3 regions of the Herminiimonas sp. Marseille-P9896 genome follow, and region 1 is predicted to be linked to each of the others. Evidence: predicted binding sites of a transcription regulator. Region 1 holds the regulator's gene; each other region holds the start of a gene.
The links. Region 1 encodes sigma-54, which starts transcription at its own class of promoters, with help from an activator protein. Its sites were predicted from a motif close to TGGCANGNAANCTGCTTT; they were not measured.

Region 1 (4,222 bases):
CCGGCCTGGTGACGCGTCCGGTCATGATCATGCAGGCAGATGGTACGGTCCGCGCCTTGATCCGGACGTCGAGTGGTGCTTCGAGCGGTACTGATCTTGGGGGAACCAAAGTTACGGCGCCACCGATAGATCCATCCCCGACAAGCGGTACGCGTCGTGTTTCCTGGCGTGTCCTGAACGCACAGTGAGATGTGCGGGATGATGGCACTAGCCATCATCCCGTCAAGATTCTTGTATGAAAATGCCCGCCTTTATCCGAAAAAAAACCGCTACCGAGCGATTAGCGATGTTGTTGTCGCTCTTCGTTCATGGTGGTCTGGCAGTGGGTTTCGTTTACGCAGTACATGGTAGTGTAGGCGGAGGGACCTATGCGTCAGAATCGTCAGCGATGATAGTAGACTTGCTTAGCGTACAGAAGGAAACAAGGTCAGCAGGCAAATCCATGCAAACAGATATCAATGTCGATAAAACTGACATTGCTAACCATCGTACTAGCACGGCCGATGTCGTGGAGAAATCCGTGGCCTCAAAGGATCAGGCCGATCTTTTGCCGCAAGCACGCGGGTCAGCGGATGCGGCTGCTTCCTCTCTTTTTAATCTCATCGCATTACCCAAGCCATATTATTTTCAGCCCACTGAGCTGACTGAGCAGCCTGCAGTGGTGGTCGATATCTCTCCCGACTTGGACGCACTCTTTGCGAGTGGATTGGCGCAGATGGCAGTGTTGGATTTGTTTATCAATGAGAGTGGTGATATTGACGATGTGCTCATCGAAAACTCTTCTTTGTCCGAGTCTGCGCAGCAACTGATCAAAGACGCTTTCTCTAAAACCAAATTCAATCCCGGCAAAGTGGCGGGGATGCCGGTGAAAAGCCAACTCAAAATTGAAGTCGTGCTGGAAGGTCGCGCAGTCGAAAACATTGCGAAGAAAGCTGAATAAGTGAGGGGCCGTGAATATTACAAAACAAAAAAGGGCGCAATTTGCGCCCTTCATTTTATCTGACCGACTTGCTCGGCCTGCCTTGTATTAAGGCGTTACAGCATCTGACGCATCCGGCAATCGTTTGATCGCATCGTGTTGATGGTCTTGCTGTTTGGTTTTGTATTTGATCACTTGTCGATCGAGCTTGTCGATCAGTGTATCAATGGCAGCGTATAAATTATCTGCAATGCTTTCTGCATGCAGGTCCTTGCCTCTCACACGCAAGTTAATTTCTGCCCTTTGGCGTTTTTCCTTCTCGGGGAGATTGTCTACAGTCAGGATGACCGCAATATCGATAACGTGATCAAAATGTCGTTTGATGCGCTCCAATTTACCTTGTACATATTCGCGGATGGCGGGGGTCAATTCGAGGTGATGTCCACTGATTGTGAGATTCATACAGTGCTCCTATGAAAGTCACTGGAGGTTATGCGCGGTCTTGTGAAGTGACTACGCCGAACACAGCAACGTATAACTACAACAAAAACTACAAAGGACGATATCTACAACGACTTGCGCAGATTGACCGGTGGGATTTTCAGGGCTTCGCGATATTTTGCTACCGTCCGTCTCGCTACCACCATGCCTTGTTCTGCCAGCATGTCGGCAATCTTGCTATCAGAGAATGGAATTTTCGGGTCTTCAGCTCCTATCAATTGTTTGATCAGTGCCCGTATCGCTGTCGATGATGCTTCACCACCGGCTTCTGTTGCGACATGGCTGCCGAAAAAGTATTTCAATTCGAACATCCCGTGGGGAGTCAGCATGTACTTCTGGGTGGTTACACGTGAAATAGTGCTCTCGTGTAGTCCCAGTGTATCAGCTATTTCACGTAAAACAAGCGGTCTCATTGCGACTGCACCGTGCGAAAAGAAGTTCCTCTGACGTTCGACAATTGCCTCGGCGACACGCAGGATGGTGTCGAAGCGCTGGCGCATATTTTTGATCAGCCATTTCGCTTCTTGCAACTGGGAACCAAGCGATGCCTCGCCCTTGCTTTGCTTCAAGATGTTGGCATACATGCTATTAACGCGCAGCCGTGGCATCACGTCGTGGTTCAGCATGACCTGCCAGCCGCTGCGGGTACGCTTGACGATGACGTCAGGTACTACATAGTCGGAAGCATCAGTTGCAAAAATGGAACCAGGATGTGGATTGCATTGCTTGATGATGGCTTGTGCTTCGCGCAAGTCTTCGTCGTCGCAATCCAGTGCCTTGCGTAATTTATTGAAATCGCGCTGCGCAAACAGCGGCAGATGGTTTTCCACGATGGCCAGTGCCATGCGGCGGGTCACCATTGCGACCTTGGGCATACGCCTGATTTGCAGTGCCAGGCACTCGGCAGCGTCACGCGCACCTACACCCGGTGGATCGAAGCTCTGCAGCATCTTGAGAGAGATCTGCAACTCTTCCAGTTCGATTTCCAGTTCTTCCGGCAAGCGTGCATGGATTTCTTCCAGCTCTTCTTCCAGATAGCCGTTGTCATTCAGTGCATCGATGATGAGTTCGAGCAGGGCGCGGTCGCGGTGTTCGCGTACGGTGACGCGCATTTGTTCCAGCAGATGTTCGCGTAGCGTGGTTTCATGCGCTTCCAGTTGCGGTCGGCCATCATCGTCTTCCGGCGCCTTGGAGGTGCGTGCGACGTCGTCGAAACTCCAATCGCTGTCGCCACTCGAGGCTTCCGGTAAATCGGGGCCTTCTGAGCCGCCTTCACTATCCGACGTCTGGGCATTCGCTTCGACGCTGGCGCCCTCCGGTGCAGTACCGCTGGCACCCATCGCACCATCTGCCAGCAGGCGTACCGCGTGATCCAGCGGATCATCGGTACGTTCCAGCATCGGGTTGTCGGCGAGTATTTGTTCCAGTTCCTGGTGCAATTCAAGAGTCGATAACTGCAGCAAACGGATGGACTGCTGCAGTTGTGGCGTAAGCGCCAGATGTTGGGAGACTCGTAGTTGCAGGGATTGCTTCATAGATGTTTTTTCTTCCGCTTACATGCGGAAGTGTTCACCTAAGTAAACGCGGCGTACCGATTCGTTGGCGATGATGTCATCCGGTCGTCCGCTGGCCAGGACCGCACCCTGGTTGATGATGTAAGCGCGATCACAGATGCCGAGTGTTTCGCGCACATTGTGATCGGTGATCAGGACGCCGATGCCGCGCTCTTTCAGGAAGCGCACAATGCGCTGGATTTCAATCACCGCGATAGGGTCGACACCTGCAAATGGTTCGTCCAGCAGCACGAAGCGCGGATTGGTGGCCAGTGCACGGGCGATTTCCACACGGCGGCGTTCGCCACCGGACAAGGACATGGCCTGGTTCTCGCGCAGCTTTTCGATTTGCAGGTCGGCTAGCAGCGTATCCAGGCGCTGTTCGAGTAGCGCACCATTGAGTGGCTTGCCATCGACGCGCTGCAGTTCAAGGACGGCGCGGATATTGTCTTCTACACTCAGTTTGCGGAAGACCGATGCTTCCTGCGGCAGGTAAGACAAGCCCAGTTGTGCCCGCTTGTGGATAGGCTGGCGTGAGATGTCGACGCCATCCAGTTCGATGCGTCCGGCGTCGGATGGTACCAGACCCACGATCATGTAGAAGGAGGTGGTTTTACCCGCGCCGTTGGGGCCGAGCAAACCGATGACTTCGCCGCTTTCGACTTGCAGCGCAACATCGCGCACCACCTGGCGCGCGCCGTAGCTTTTTTGTAATCCGTTGACGATCAACTTGCTGGACATCTTATTTTGCCTTTGTATCTGCGGCACGCGGTTGGATCACGGCCTTGATGCGGCCGCCGCCTTGTTTGCTGTCGCCGCTTGAGGTGTTGTGTACGGTAAAGAATTCAGCGCGTGTATCGTAGGAGATGAATTCACCTTCAACTTCATCGGTAGGCTTGCCGTTTTCCAGGCGACGCATGCGTGCCTTGGTGTACAACTTCATGATTTCAGCCTTGTCATCGTATTCAATGCGTTCGGCCTGGCCTTCTATCCATTGGTCGGGGCCACCATCACGTTTTTGCTTGAAGTTCGCCAGTGCATCGGACGAGCCGTACAGAGTGATGAACTGATAGCCTGCAGGATCCTGCTTGACCACCATTTTGTTGGCTTTCATCAGGATGGTGCCACGTGTTAACACGACATTGCCAGTGAAGGTGTTGATCTGCTTGAGGTCGTCGTATTCCATTTTATTGGCTTCGACATTGGTGGGCTTGGTCGCGTCCGCTTTTTCGGCGTAGGAGACCAAGGC
Region 2 (4,222 bases), 260 kb from region 1:
CGAAGAAAGGATAAAAGGCACCGGTGTGGGCAAATGCCAGACCCAGGGTCGAATCCATGCCGGAGTAACGTGTGATGTAACCGAGCGCGAGCATCGCGGCGATGGCGATCAGTGAGTGACGCAGTATCTTCAGCGTGTCCCAATACACGACAAACAATTGCTTGAAGCGATAGCCCATCACCAGGCCGGAAATCATCGACGCAATGAAAATCCCGGTACCGGTTGCAGACAACCAGTTCAGGTTAAAGATGGCGGCTTCCACATGCGGATGCAAAGCGACTGGTGGCATTTTTTGCGTCAACATATGCAACCACGGCCATTCGAAGCGCAGCACCGAAATGCCGTCCAGCATCTTCTTCCAGCCCGGTATACCCCACAGGAACACCAGCACCGACAGAATGAACCACGGCAACCACGCGCGTATCACCGCCTCACGTGTATGGGTATGGATCACTGACGCTTGCTGTTGTTGTGGCGCAGCCTTGAACTTGCCAGCAGCCGAAGTCCAGATCGTGGCCGGTTTCCATACGCGCAGGAACAGGGTCAGCAAGACCATAGACGAAATCGCTGCACCGACGTCCACCAGCCACGGTCCGTGGAAGTTGGAAATCAGGTATTGCGGTACCGCGAACGCAGCAGCAGCCACCAGGATCGCAGGCCACACAGCCAGCATGCCGCGGAAACCGCAGAAGGCCCAGATCAACCAAAATGGCACCAGCATGGAAAACACCGGCAACTGACGACCTACCATGCCCGACAGTTGCAGCATGTCGAGTCCGGTCACGCCAGCCAGCGCGATGATGGGCGTACCCAGTGCACCGAACGCTACCGGTGCGGTATTCGCAATCAGCGACAAACCGGAAGCAGCCAGCGGAGCGAAACCAAGTCCAATCAGCATCGCACCAGTTACTGCTACCGGCGTGCCGAAGCCACCTGCACCTTCAAAGAATGCACCGAAGGAAAACGCCACCAGCAACAGTTGCAAACGTCGGTCCGTCGTAATGCCGGTGATACTTTCCTGCAGCACCTTGAAGTAGCCTTTACGCTCGGTGAGTTGATACAGAAAAATGACGTTCAGGATGATCCAGCCGATAGGCATCAGACCATTCGCCGCGCCGTATGCAGCGGACGACAGCGCACTCGAAGCAGGCATGGTGAAACAGAATATCGCGACCACGATAGCCGAGCCCAGACCGAGCAGCGCGGCAATATGTGCCCTGATATGAAAGAAAGCCAACGCCGACAACATCACGACGACAGGTACTGCCGCCGCCAGCGTTGAAAGTAGCGCGTTGTTAAAAGGATCGTACACGTGTGACCACATCATTTAGTCTCCCAGGAAATGGGGGTAATCGTTAGCAGGCATGAAGCCGACGTCATTTTTTTAATTGATCTTTACAGCTGAACAGCGACGCAAATTCTGTCATAGCTGATTCCGGCGAAGGCGTGAAAAGGATGCAATCCGATGTGAAGCAAAATGAAATTTGCTATGAGAAGTGAAGTGTTTCGCGACATGAACATCAGCGAAAAACAACAGAGAGAATTGACGAGAGTAGCGAGAGAAAAATTGCAAAAGAAAGCGCACTCTTATCGTACGCAACATACAAACGCACTCGAAAAGTGCGCGCCCGCACCAAGGCGAAACAGGCCACATGCAAGAGTGCACACATCTGCCCTGCCGTGAGCAAAAGCTTGCCAATTTCCACTGGCATGACTCATGCTAAGACAAATACAAACTTGTATACATGAGGGTATTCAAAATGTTGGGATGGACTATAGTTGATTGGCAAAACGCTTACCGCGACGGTGCAACACCGGCATCTTTACTTCCCGGCTTGCTGGACAGCATGGCGCAGGATGATGCCGCCTGGATCACGCTGATAGACCAGCCTTATCTGGCAACGCAATTAGAAGCGCTGGAAGCCAGACGTGTATCCAATCCGGATCTGAGCAAGCTGCCTTTGTACGGGGTACCGTTTGCGGCCAAGGACAATATCGATGTAGCAGGCATACGTACCACTGCGGCCTGCCCCGAATTTGCCTACATCGCGGAACAACATGCGACCGTGGTACAGCGCTTGCTGGATGCAGGCGCTATCGTCATCGGCAAAACCAATCTTGATCAATTCGCTACCGGCCTGGTCGGCATCCGCTCTCCTTACGGCGTCGTGCCAAATACCTTCGATGCGGAATATGTTTCCGGTGGCTCCAGTTCCGGTTCTGCCTCGGTCGTTGCGCGTGGCCTGGTACCGTTTTCACTCGGCACCGATACCGCAGGTTCGGGTCGCGTACCGGCAGGACTTAACAATATCGTCGGACTGAAACCAACGGTAGGTTCACTCAGCGGACGTGGCGTAGTACCGGCATGCCGTACGCTGGATTGCGTTTCCATTTTCGCGACCACCGTCGCTGATGCAGAACTGGTCTATACACAAGCTGCGGGCTACGATGACGCAGATGCCTATTCCCGTGCGCGTCCGGAACAAGTGTCAACCACGCTGCCAGCCAAACCGCGTTTCGGCATCCCGGCTGCACCCGAATTCTATGGTGATGCTGTGGCCGAAACGGCTTATGCAAAGGCATTGGATGCAGTACGCGCCAGCGGCGCGGAATGCATACCGCTCGACTTCTCACTCTTCGATCAAGTCACCGCCCTGCTCTACGATGGCCCATGGGTAGCCGAACGCTACGCCGCCATTGCAGCCTTCGCCGAAGAACATGCGGATGCCATCCATCCGGTCGTACGCAACATCATCTTCCGCGCGCAGGAATTCTCTGCGGCGGATACCTTCAATGCGCAATACAAGCTGGCTGACCTCAAGCGCGCTGCCGACAAGATCATGGCCTCGGTCGATGCCTTGCTGGTACCGACCGCACCGACGCATTACAAAATCGCAGACGTCGCTGCAGACCCGGTTCGCCTCAACAGCCACATGGGCAAGTACACCAACTACGTCAATCTGCTGAACTGGTGCGCTCTGGCCGTACCGGCCAACCTGCGTAACGACGGCCTGCCGTTCGGACTGACGCTGATAGGCCCGGCCTGGTCGGATCAGGCCTTGGCTGCCTACGGAAAACGTTGGCAGGCGCAAACAGGGCTGACGCGTGGTGCTACCGGATTGCCTTATAACGGGGCTGACGCAACGACATCGACCAAGGAGCAAGTACCGGCAGGTCACTTGCGCATCGCCGTGGTAGGTGCACACCTGACCGGCATGCCACTGAATCGTGAGCTGACGGAACGCCAAGCCATGCTGGTAGAAAGCACACTAACCGCCAGCAATTACCGTCTGTACGCACTGGCACAAACCGTCCCGCCCAAGCCCGGTCTGGTGCGCAGCAAGGATGGCGCTGCGATTGCTGTGGAGTTATGGGATATCCCGCTCACCGCCTTCGGCTCCTTTGTCGCTGGTGTACCCGCGCCACTGGGTATAGGCACGCTGGAACTGGCCGACGGCAGGCTGGTGAAAGGTTTCATCTGTGAACCCTATGCACTGGAAAGTGCGCAGGACATTACAACCTACGGCGGCTGGCGCGCATATTGCAACAAGGCAGCCTGAACTGACTTTTGGAATGCACCATGATCCCCAAGCTTAAATTTGCCAAAGTCCTGCCGGACAGCCTCGCCTCACAAGCCTACACCCGGCTGAAAGCGGATATCTTTGATTTCCACTTCCTGCCCGGTGATCGCTTTAGCGAAAACGAAATGAGCGAGCGCCTGCAAATGAGCCGTACGCCAGTACGCGAAGCATTATTCCGTTTGCAGCGTGAAGGCTATGTAGAAGTCTTGCACAAAGCAGGCTGGCAAATCAGGCCCTTCGATTTCCAGATGTTTGAGCAACTGTACGACGTACGCAGCGTGCTCGAATGCGCTGCCGTCGAGCAATTGTGCACGATGCCGGAAACACCGCCACTATTGCAGGAACTGGCTGCGCTCTGGTTCGTACCGGAACATGAACGCATCACAGATGTGCCTACACTCTCGGTGCATGACGAACGCTTCCACGAACAACTGGTAGAAGCCAGTGGCAACGTCGAGATGGCACGCATACATCACGAAATCACCGAACGCATACGCGTCATCCGTCGTCTCGAATTCACCAAGGAAATGCGCATAGAAGTCACCTATACCGAACATGCACACATCCTGCGTGCCATCATCGAGAAACGCAGCTGTCAGGCCAAGGACCTGCTGCGCGCCCACATCGCCCTGAGTCAATCT
Region 3 (4,222 bases), on a different contig from region 1:
GGCTGCCTGTACGGCTGCCTCCAGCGGCTTAATCATCATCACCATGCCAGGACCACCACCATAGGGACGGTCATCGACGGTACGATGCTTATCGCTGGTGAAATCGCGTGGATTCCACAAAGACAATGCACATTTCTTTTGCTCAAACGCGCGTCGCGTAATACCCGACTGCGTTATCGCTGTGAACATTTCAGGGAATAGTGTGACGACATCAAATTGCATCTCGCCCACTCCTTACTTAGTACGGACTAGTAATCCAGTCCCCAGTCCACTGTAATTTTCTTTGCTGTTCGATCGACCGTGATGACGAACTGCTCAACGAACGGGATCAGCAACTCTTGCGACGCAGCCTTGGGATCAGTGGTTTCAGCCGACTGAGGCACAGCAACGCGCAAAATAGGATGCGCACCGTTGTCCATCATGTCGCTGACCTGACCCAAGTGTTCGCCCTGCAGGTTCTCGACTTCCAGGCCGATCAGGTCGACCCAATAGAACTCATTATCCGACAGAGCGGGGAAATGACTACGCGGAATCTGCACGGTTGCACCTTTCAGCGCCTCCGCAGCATCTCGCCCTGCCACACCCATCAACTTTGCGACTACATCACCGGTATGCATCTTGGACTGCATCATTTCCACGTCATGGAATTCAGGCTTATCCAGCCACCATGTCTTGGCAGTTAACAATGCATCAGCATCGGCCGAATAGGGTCTGACCCTTACCCAGCCATTCAATCCATACGCACCGGAGATGTAACCAACCAGCACCAAATCTTCAGGAACTTTCATTCCCGATGCCGTTTGATTCGACAAAACTTAAGCGGCTTTTTTGCCGACTTGGCTAACCAGGCGAGCTACTGTAGGCGACAGTTGTGCGCCCACGCCTTGCCAGTAGGCCAGACGGTCTTGCACAATGCGGACGCTTTCTTCAGCGCCGGAAGCTACCGGGTTGTAGAAACCGATGCGTTCGATGAAGCGACCATCGCGGCGATTGCGCGAATCTGTAGCAACAATGTTAAAGAAAGGGCGCTTTTTTGCACCACCACGAGCTAAACGAATGACGACCATAATATTTCCAAAAAGTGTCTGAACACGGAAAAAGCCGCAAATTATAGCCCAGGTAGCACAGCACCTGCAACCTCATTCATTGAGATCAGCAATATCGGTGTGGCAAATCGGGCAATCAGACTATTCCACTATGGAAAAGCTTTTGCGGCGCGTAGTCCATCTGCCCGTACAATAGGTAAAAACCGGGTCAGACAGATGGTATTTGATTTAATTTTGATTAAAAACCGGAGTTTGCACGCATTTTCACACGTTTTTTAATCAAAAAAGCTGTTTTTTATATAAAAATCAGCCTTTTCACCGAAAAAATAGCAGGAATATGCCAAATTCGCACAAAAACAAAACCCTAAGCACCCTATTAGCCGCCTTATTTGGCTGGCTCGGCCTGCATCGCTTTTATTTGTACGGCAAGAAAGATTTCTGGGCCTGGGCGCACCTAGCCTTCCCGCCGCTGTCGGTATTTGCCGGTTTTATCGGCGCGCTGGTCATCGGCCTGACCCCGGATGAGAAATGGGATGCGCAACACAATGCCGACTCCGGCCAGACTTCCAACTCCGGCTGGGCCGTCATCGTGCTGGTGGTACTCACCTTTGCGCTCGGCTCCACTGCCCTGATCGCCACCATCGCGCGCGGCTTCGACCTCTACCTGACCGGCGGCGCTTTCGGCTGAGCCTCATCCCACCGGCTTGCCATCGCCCCAGCGCAGTGCAAGCCGTCCTCCGCATGACCTGCGTCAGTGCGCGTAACCGCTATCAGCCGCACTGACTGCCCGCTTTTCCCTCCCTCAAACTGATAATTCGCATGGCACACATAGTGCTTTTATGAAACTTGCCGTGGCATCGCCACATGGCTCAATCAGTCCTCAGGGAGTTTCATGATTATGCGTACTGCGTCCTTCGCATCCGCCACATCCATCAAGATGGCGTTGACCATCCTCGTTTCTGCCTTCGTCTTCAGCAACGCTCACGCGCAAACCCCGGCACCGGAAAACACAACACCGACTGCCGAAACGCAGGCTGCGCCGTTGACCATGCCGATGATTAATGAGCAGACCGAAACGGCAACGCCGGAACCGGTCACAGAAGCGCCACTCACCAAACCCACTGTAGTCGACGCCAGCAAGATCAGCGCGGGCGATACCGCCTGGTTACTGGCGTCAACAGCGCTGGTGCTATTCATGACCATCCCCGGCCTGGCCTTGTTCTATGCCGGTATGGTGCGCAAGAAGAATGTACTGGCGACGATGGCGCATAGCTTTGCCGTCACCTGCCTGATCACCGTGATCTGGGTCGTCATCGGTTACAGCCTCGCCTTCACGCCCGGCTCTCCGTATATAGGAGGACTGGACCGGGTACTGCTCAGCGGCATGGAATTCGTCAAGGAAACCGGCAAGCTCAGCGTCAGCGAAATCGCGCCGACGATACCTGAAAGCGTCTTCATCATGTTCCAGATGACCTTTGCCATCATCACCCCGGCGCTGATCACTGGTGCCTTCGCTGAACGCATGAAATTCTCCGCCCTGCTGATCTTCATCACGCTGTGGTCCATCTTTGTCTACGCACCGGTCGCACACTGGGTATGGGAACCGGGAGGCTGGCTGGCAATGCGCGGCGTACTCGACTTCGCTGGCGGCACCGTGGTTCACATCAATGCCGGGGTCTCCGGCCTGGTTGCCGCCATCATCATCGGACCGCGCCTGGGCTTCGGCAAGGAACCTATGCCGCCACACAATCTGGTGCTGACCGTGATCGGTGCCTGCATGCTGTGGGTGGGCTGGTTCGGCTTCAATGCAGGCTCGGCGGTGGCAGCTGATGGCCGCGCAGGTATGGCGATGCTGGCGACACAAATCGCAACAGCGGTCGGCGCGCTGTCATGGATGATCATCGAATGGCTGCGTCGCGGCAAACCGTCGGTACTCGGCCTGGTCTCCGGTGCAGTATCCGGCCTGGTGGCAATCACACCGGCTTCCGGTTTCGTCGGTGTCAGCGGTGCGCTGGTGATAGGCGCCGCCGCTGGCCTCGCCTGCTACTGGGGCGCAACCACACTCAAATCCAAACTCGGTTATGACGACTCACTGGATGTGTTCGGCGTCCATGCCGTCGGCGGCATAGTCGGCGCGTTGTTGACAGGTGTGTTCGCAGTCGAAAGCATAGGTGGTGCAAGCAGCAGCTTCGGCAATCAAGCCTTCGGTGTGATCGTCACCGTGGTCTACTCGGCTGTCATGACCGCCCTCATCCTCGGCATCGTCAGCGCACTGGTCGGCTTGCGCGTCACACCGGAAGCAGAAATCGAAGGCCTGGATCTGGAACAACACGGCGAGCACGTACTATGACCGAAGAACACCACTCACGTGCAGAGCTGGAAACCCATGCGTTTGCATTAATGGGCAGGCTGCACGTGAACCTGAGACGGCAAAGCGGCCGCGTGATCGATATCGAATACATGCGCATCGATCCGGGCTACTGCCGCTATCTGTTGAAGATGGCATCGCTCTCCACCAGCGAAGAGGTGCAGGAGTTGGGGCAAAAATTGCAGGAAGTTTTTTTTGGTACTGAAGGATTGTTTGTGCGCACCGAACCGCGTCAACCCTTGTTGACGCGACTGCAGGAACCCACCGCTGCACCGGCGGCACCAGCTGCGGCGCCCGCACCTGCTCCATCGAGCGCCGCGCCGGAAACCGGTGACCCGGTTGATCGTGGCTATATAGGACGCTTGCGCTGAAACAGACTACGTAAACTCAGAACTGCGCTTCATCCAGCGCCAGCACACCCGCACTGCCGCTGACGATGGCACTGCGATAAGCGACCGCCTGCGACAGGAAGTAATCAGCGAAGAAACGCGCCGTCGCAATCTTGGCCTGATAAAACTTCGCATCACCACTGCCCGCATCCAGCTTCGCCTGCGCAATCAGGGCGGCACGCCCCATCTGCCAGCCGCAGAGCACAATGCCTGCGAGTTTGAGGTAAGGCACGCTACCAGCGAACACACCCTTGATATCGGACTGAATATTCGCGACGACATAGGCGACGACCTCTTCCAGCGCCGTCGATGCCTCAGCCAGATGTACGCCTATCGCTTTCAAATCCGGTGCGGTCGACTTGGCCAATTCTGCTTCGGTCGCACGCACGGCAGCGATGATACCGCGCGCCACCGCACCG

Region 2: the regulator sigma-54 is predicted to act here: its motif matches at 1,707-1,724, upstream of atzF (allophanate hydrolase).
Region 3: the regulator sigma-54 is predicted to act here: its motif matches at 1,867-1,884, upstream of amt (ammonium transporter).

What each region holds. Positions count from the first base shown of each region.
Region 1 is NZ_CAJEVT010000001.1:586,142-590,363, forward strand. Features, by position in the region: gene H7U06_RS02855 (pilus assembly protein) at 1-188, shown strand, start outside; gene H7U06_RS02860 (energy transducer TonB) at 236-940, shown strand; gene hpf (ribosome hibernation-promoting factor, HPF/YfiA family) at 1,028-1,381, opposite strand; gene H7U06_RS02870 (RNA polymerase factor sigma-54) at 1,486-2,955, opposite strand; gene lptB (LPS export ABC transporter ATP-binding protein) at 2,974-3,714, opposite strand; gene lptA (lipopolysaccharide transport periplasmic protein LptA) at 3,716-4,222, opposite strand, start outside.
Region 2 is NZ_CAJEVT010000001.1:847,019-851,240, reverse strand. Features, by position in the region: gene H7U06_RS04185 (L-lactate permease) at 1-1,324, opposite strand, end outside; gene atzF (allophanate hydrolase) at 1,761-3,560, shown strand; gene H7U06_RS04175 (GntR family transcriptional regulator) at 3,581-4,222, shown strand, end outside.
Region 3 is NZ_CAJEVT010000003.1:30,832-35,053, reverse strand. Features, by position in the region: gene trmD (tRNA (guanosine(37)-N1)-methyltransferase TrmD) at 1-222, opposite strand, end outside; gene rimM (ribosome maturation factor RimM) at 249-788, opposite strand; gene rpsP (30S ribosomal protein S16) at 816-1,067, opposite strand; gene H7U06_RS10575 (NINE protein) at 1,384-1,734, shown strand; gene amt (ammonium transporter) at 1,939-3,396, shown strand; gene H7U06_RS10565 (hypothetical protein) at 3,393-3,785, shown strand; gene H7U06_RS10560 (acyl-CoA dehydrogenase) at 3,802-4,222, opposite strand, start outside.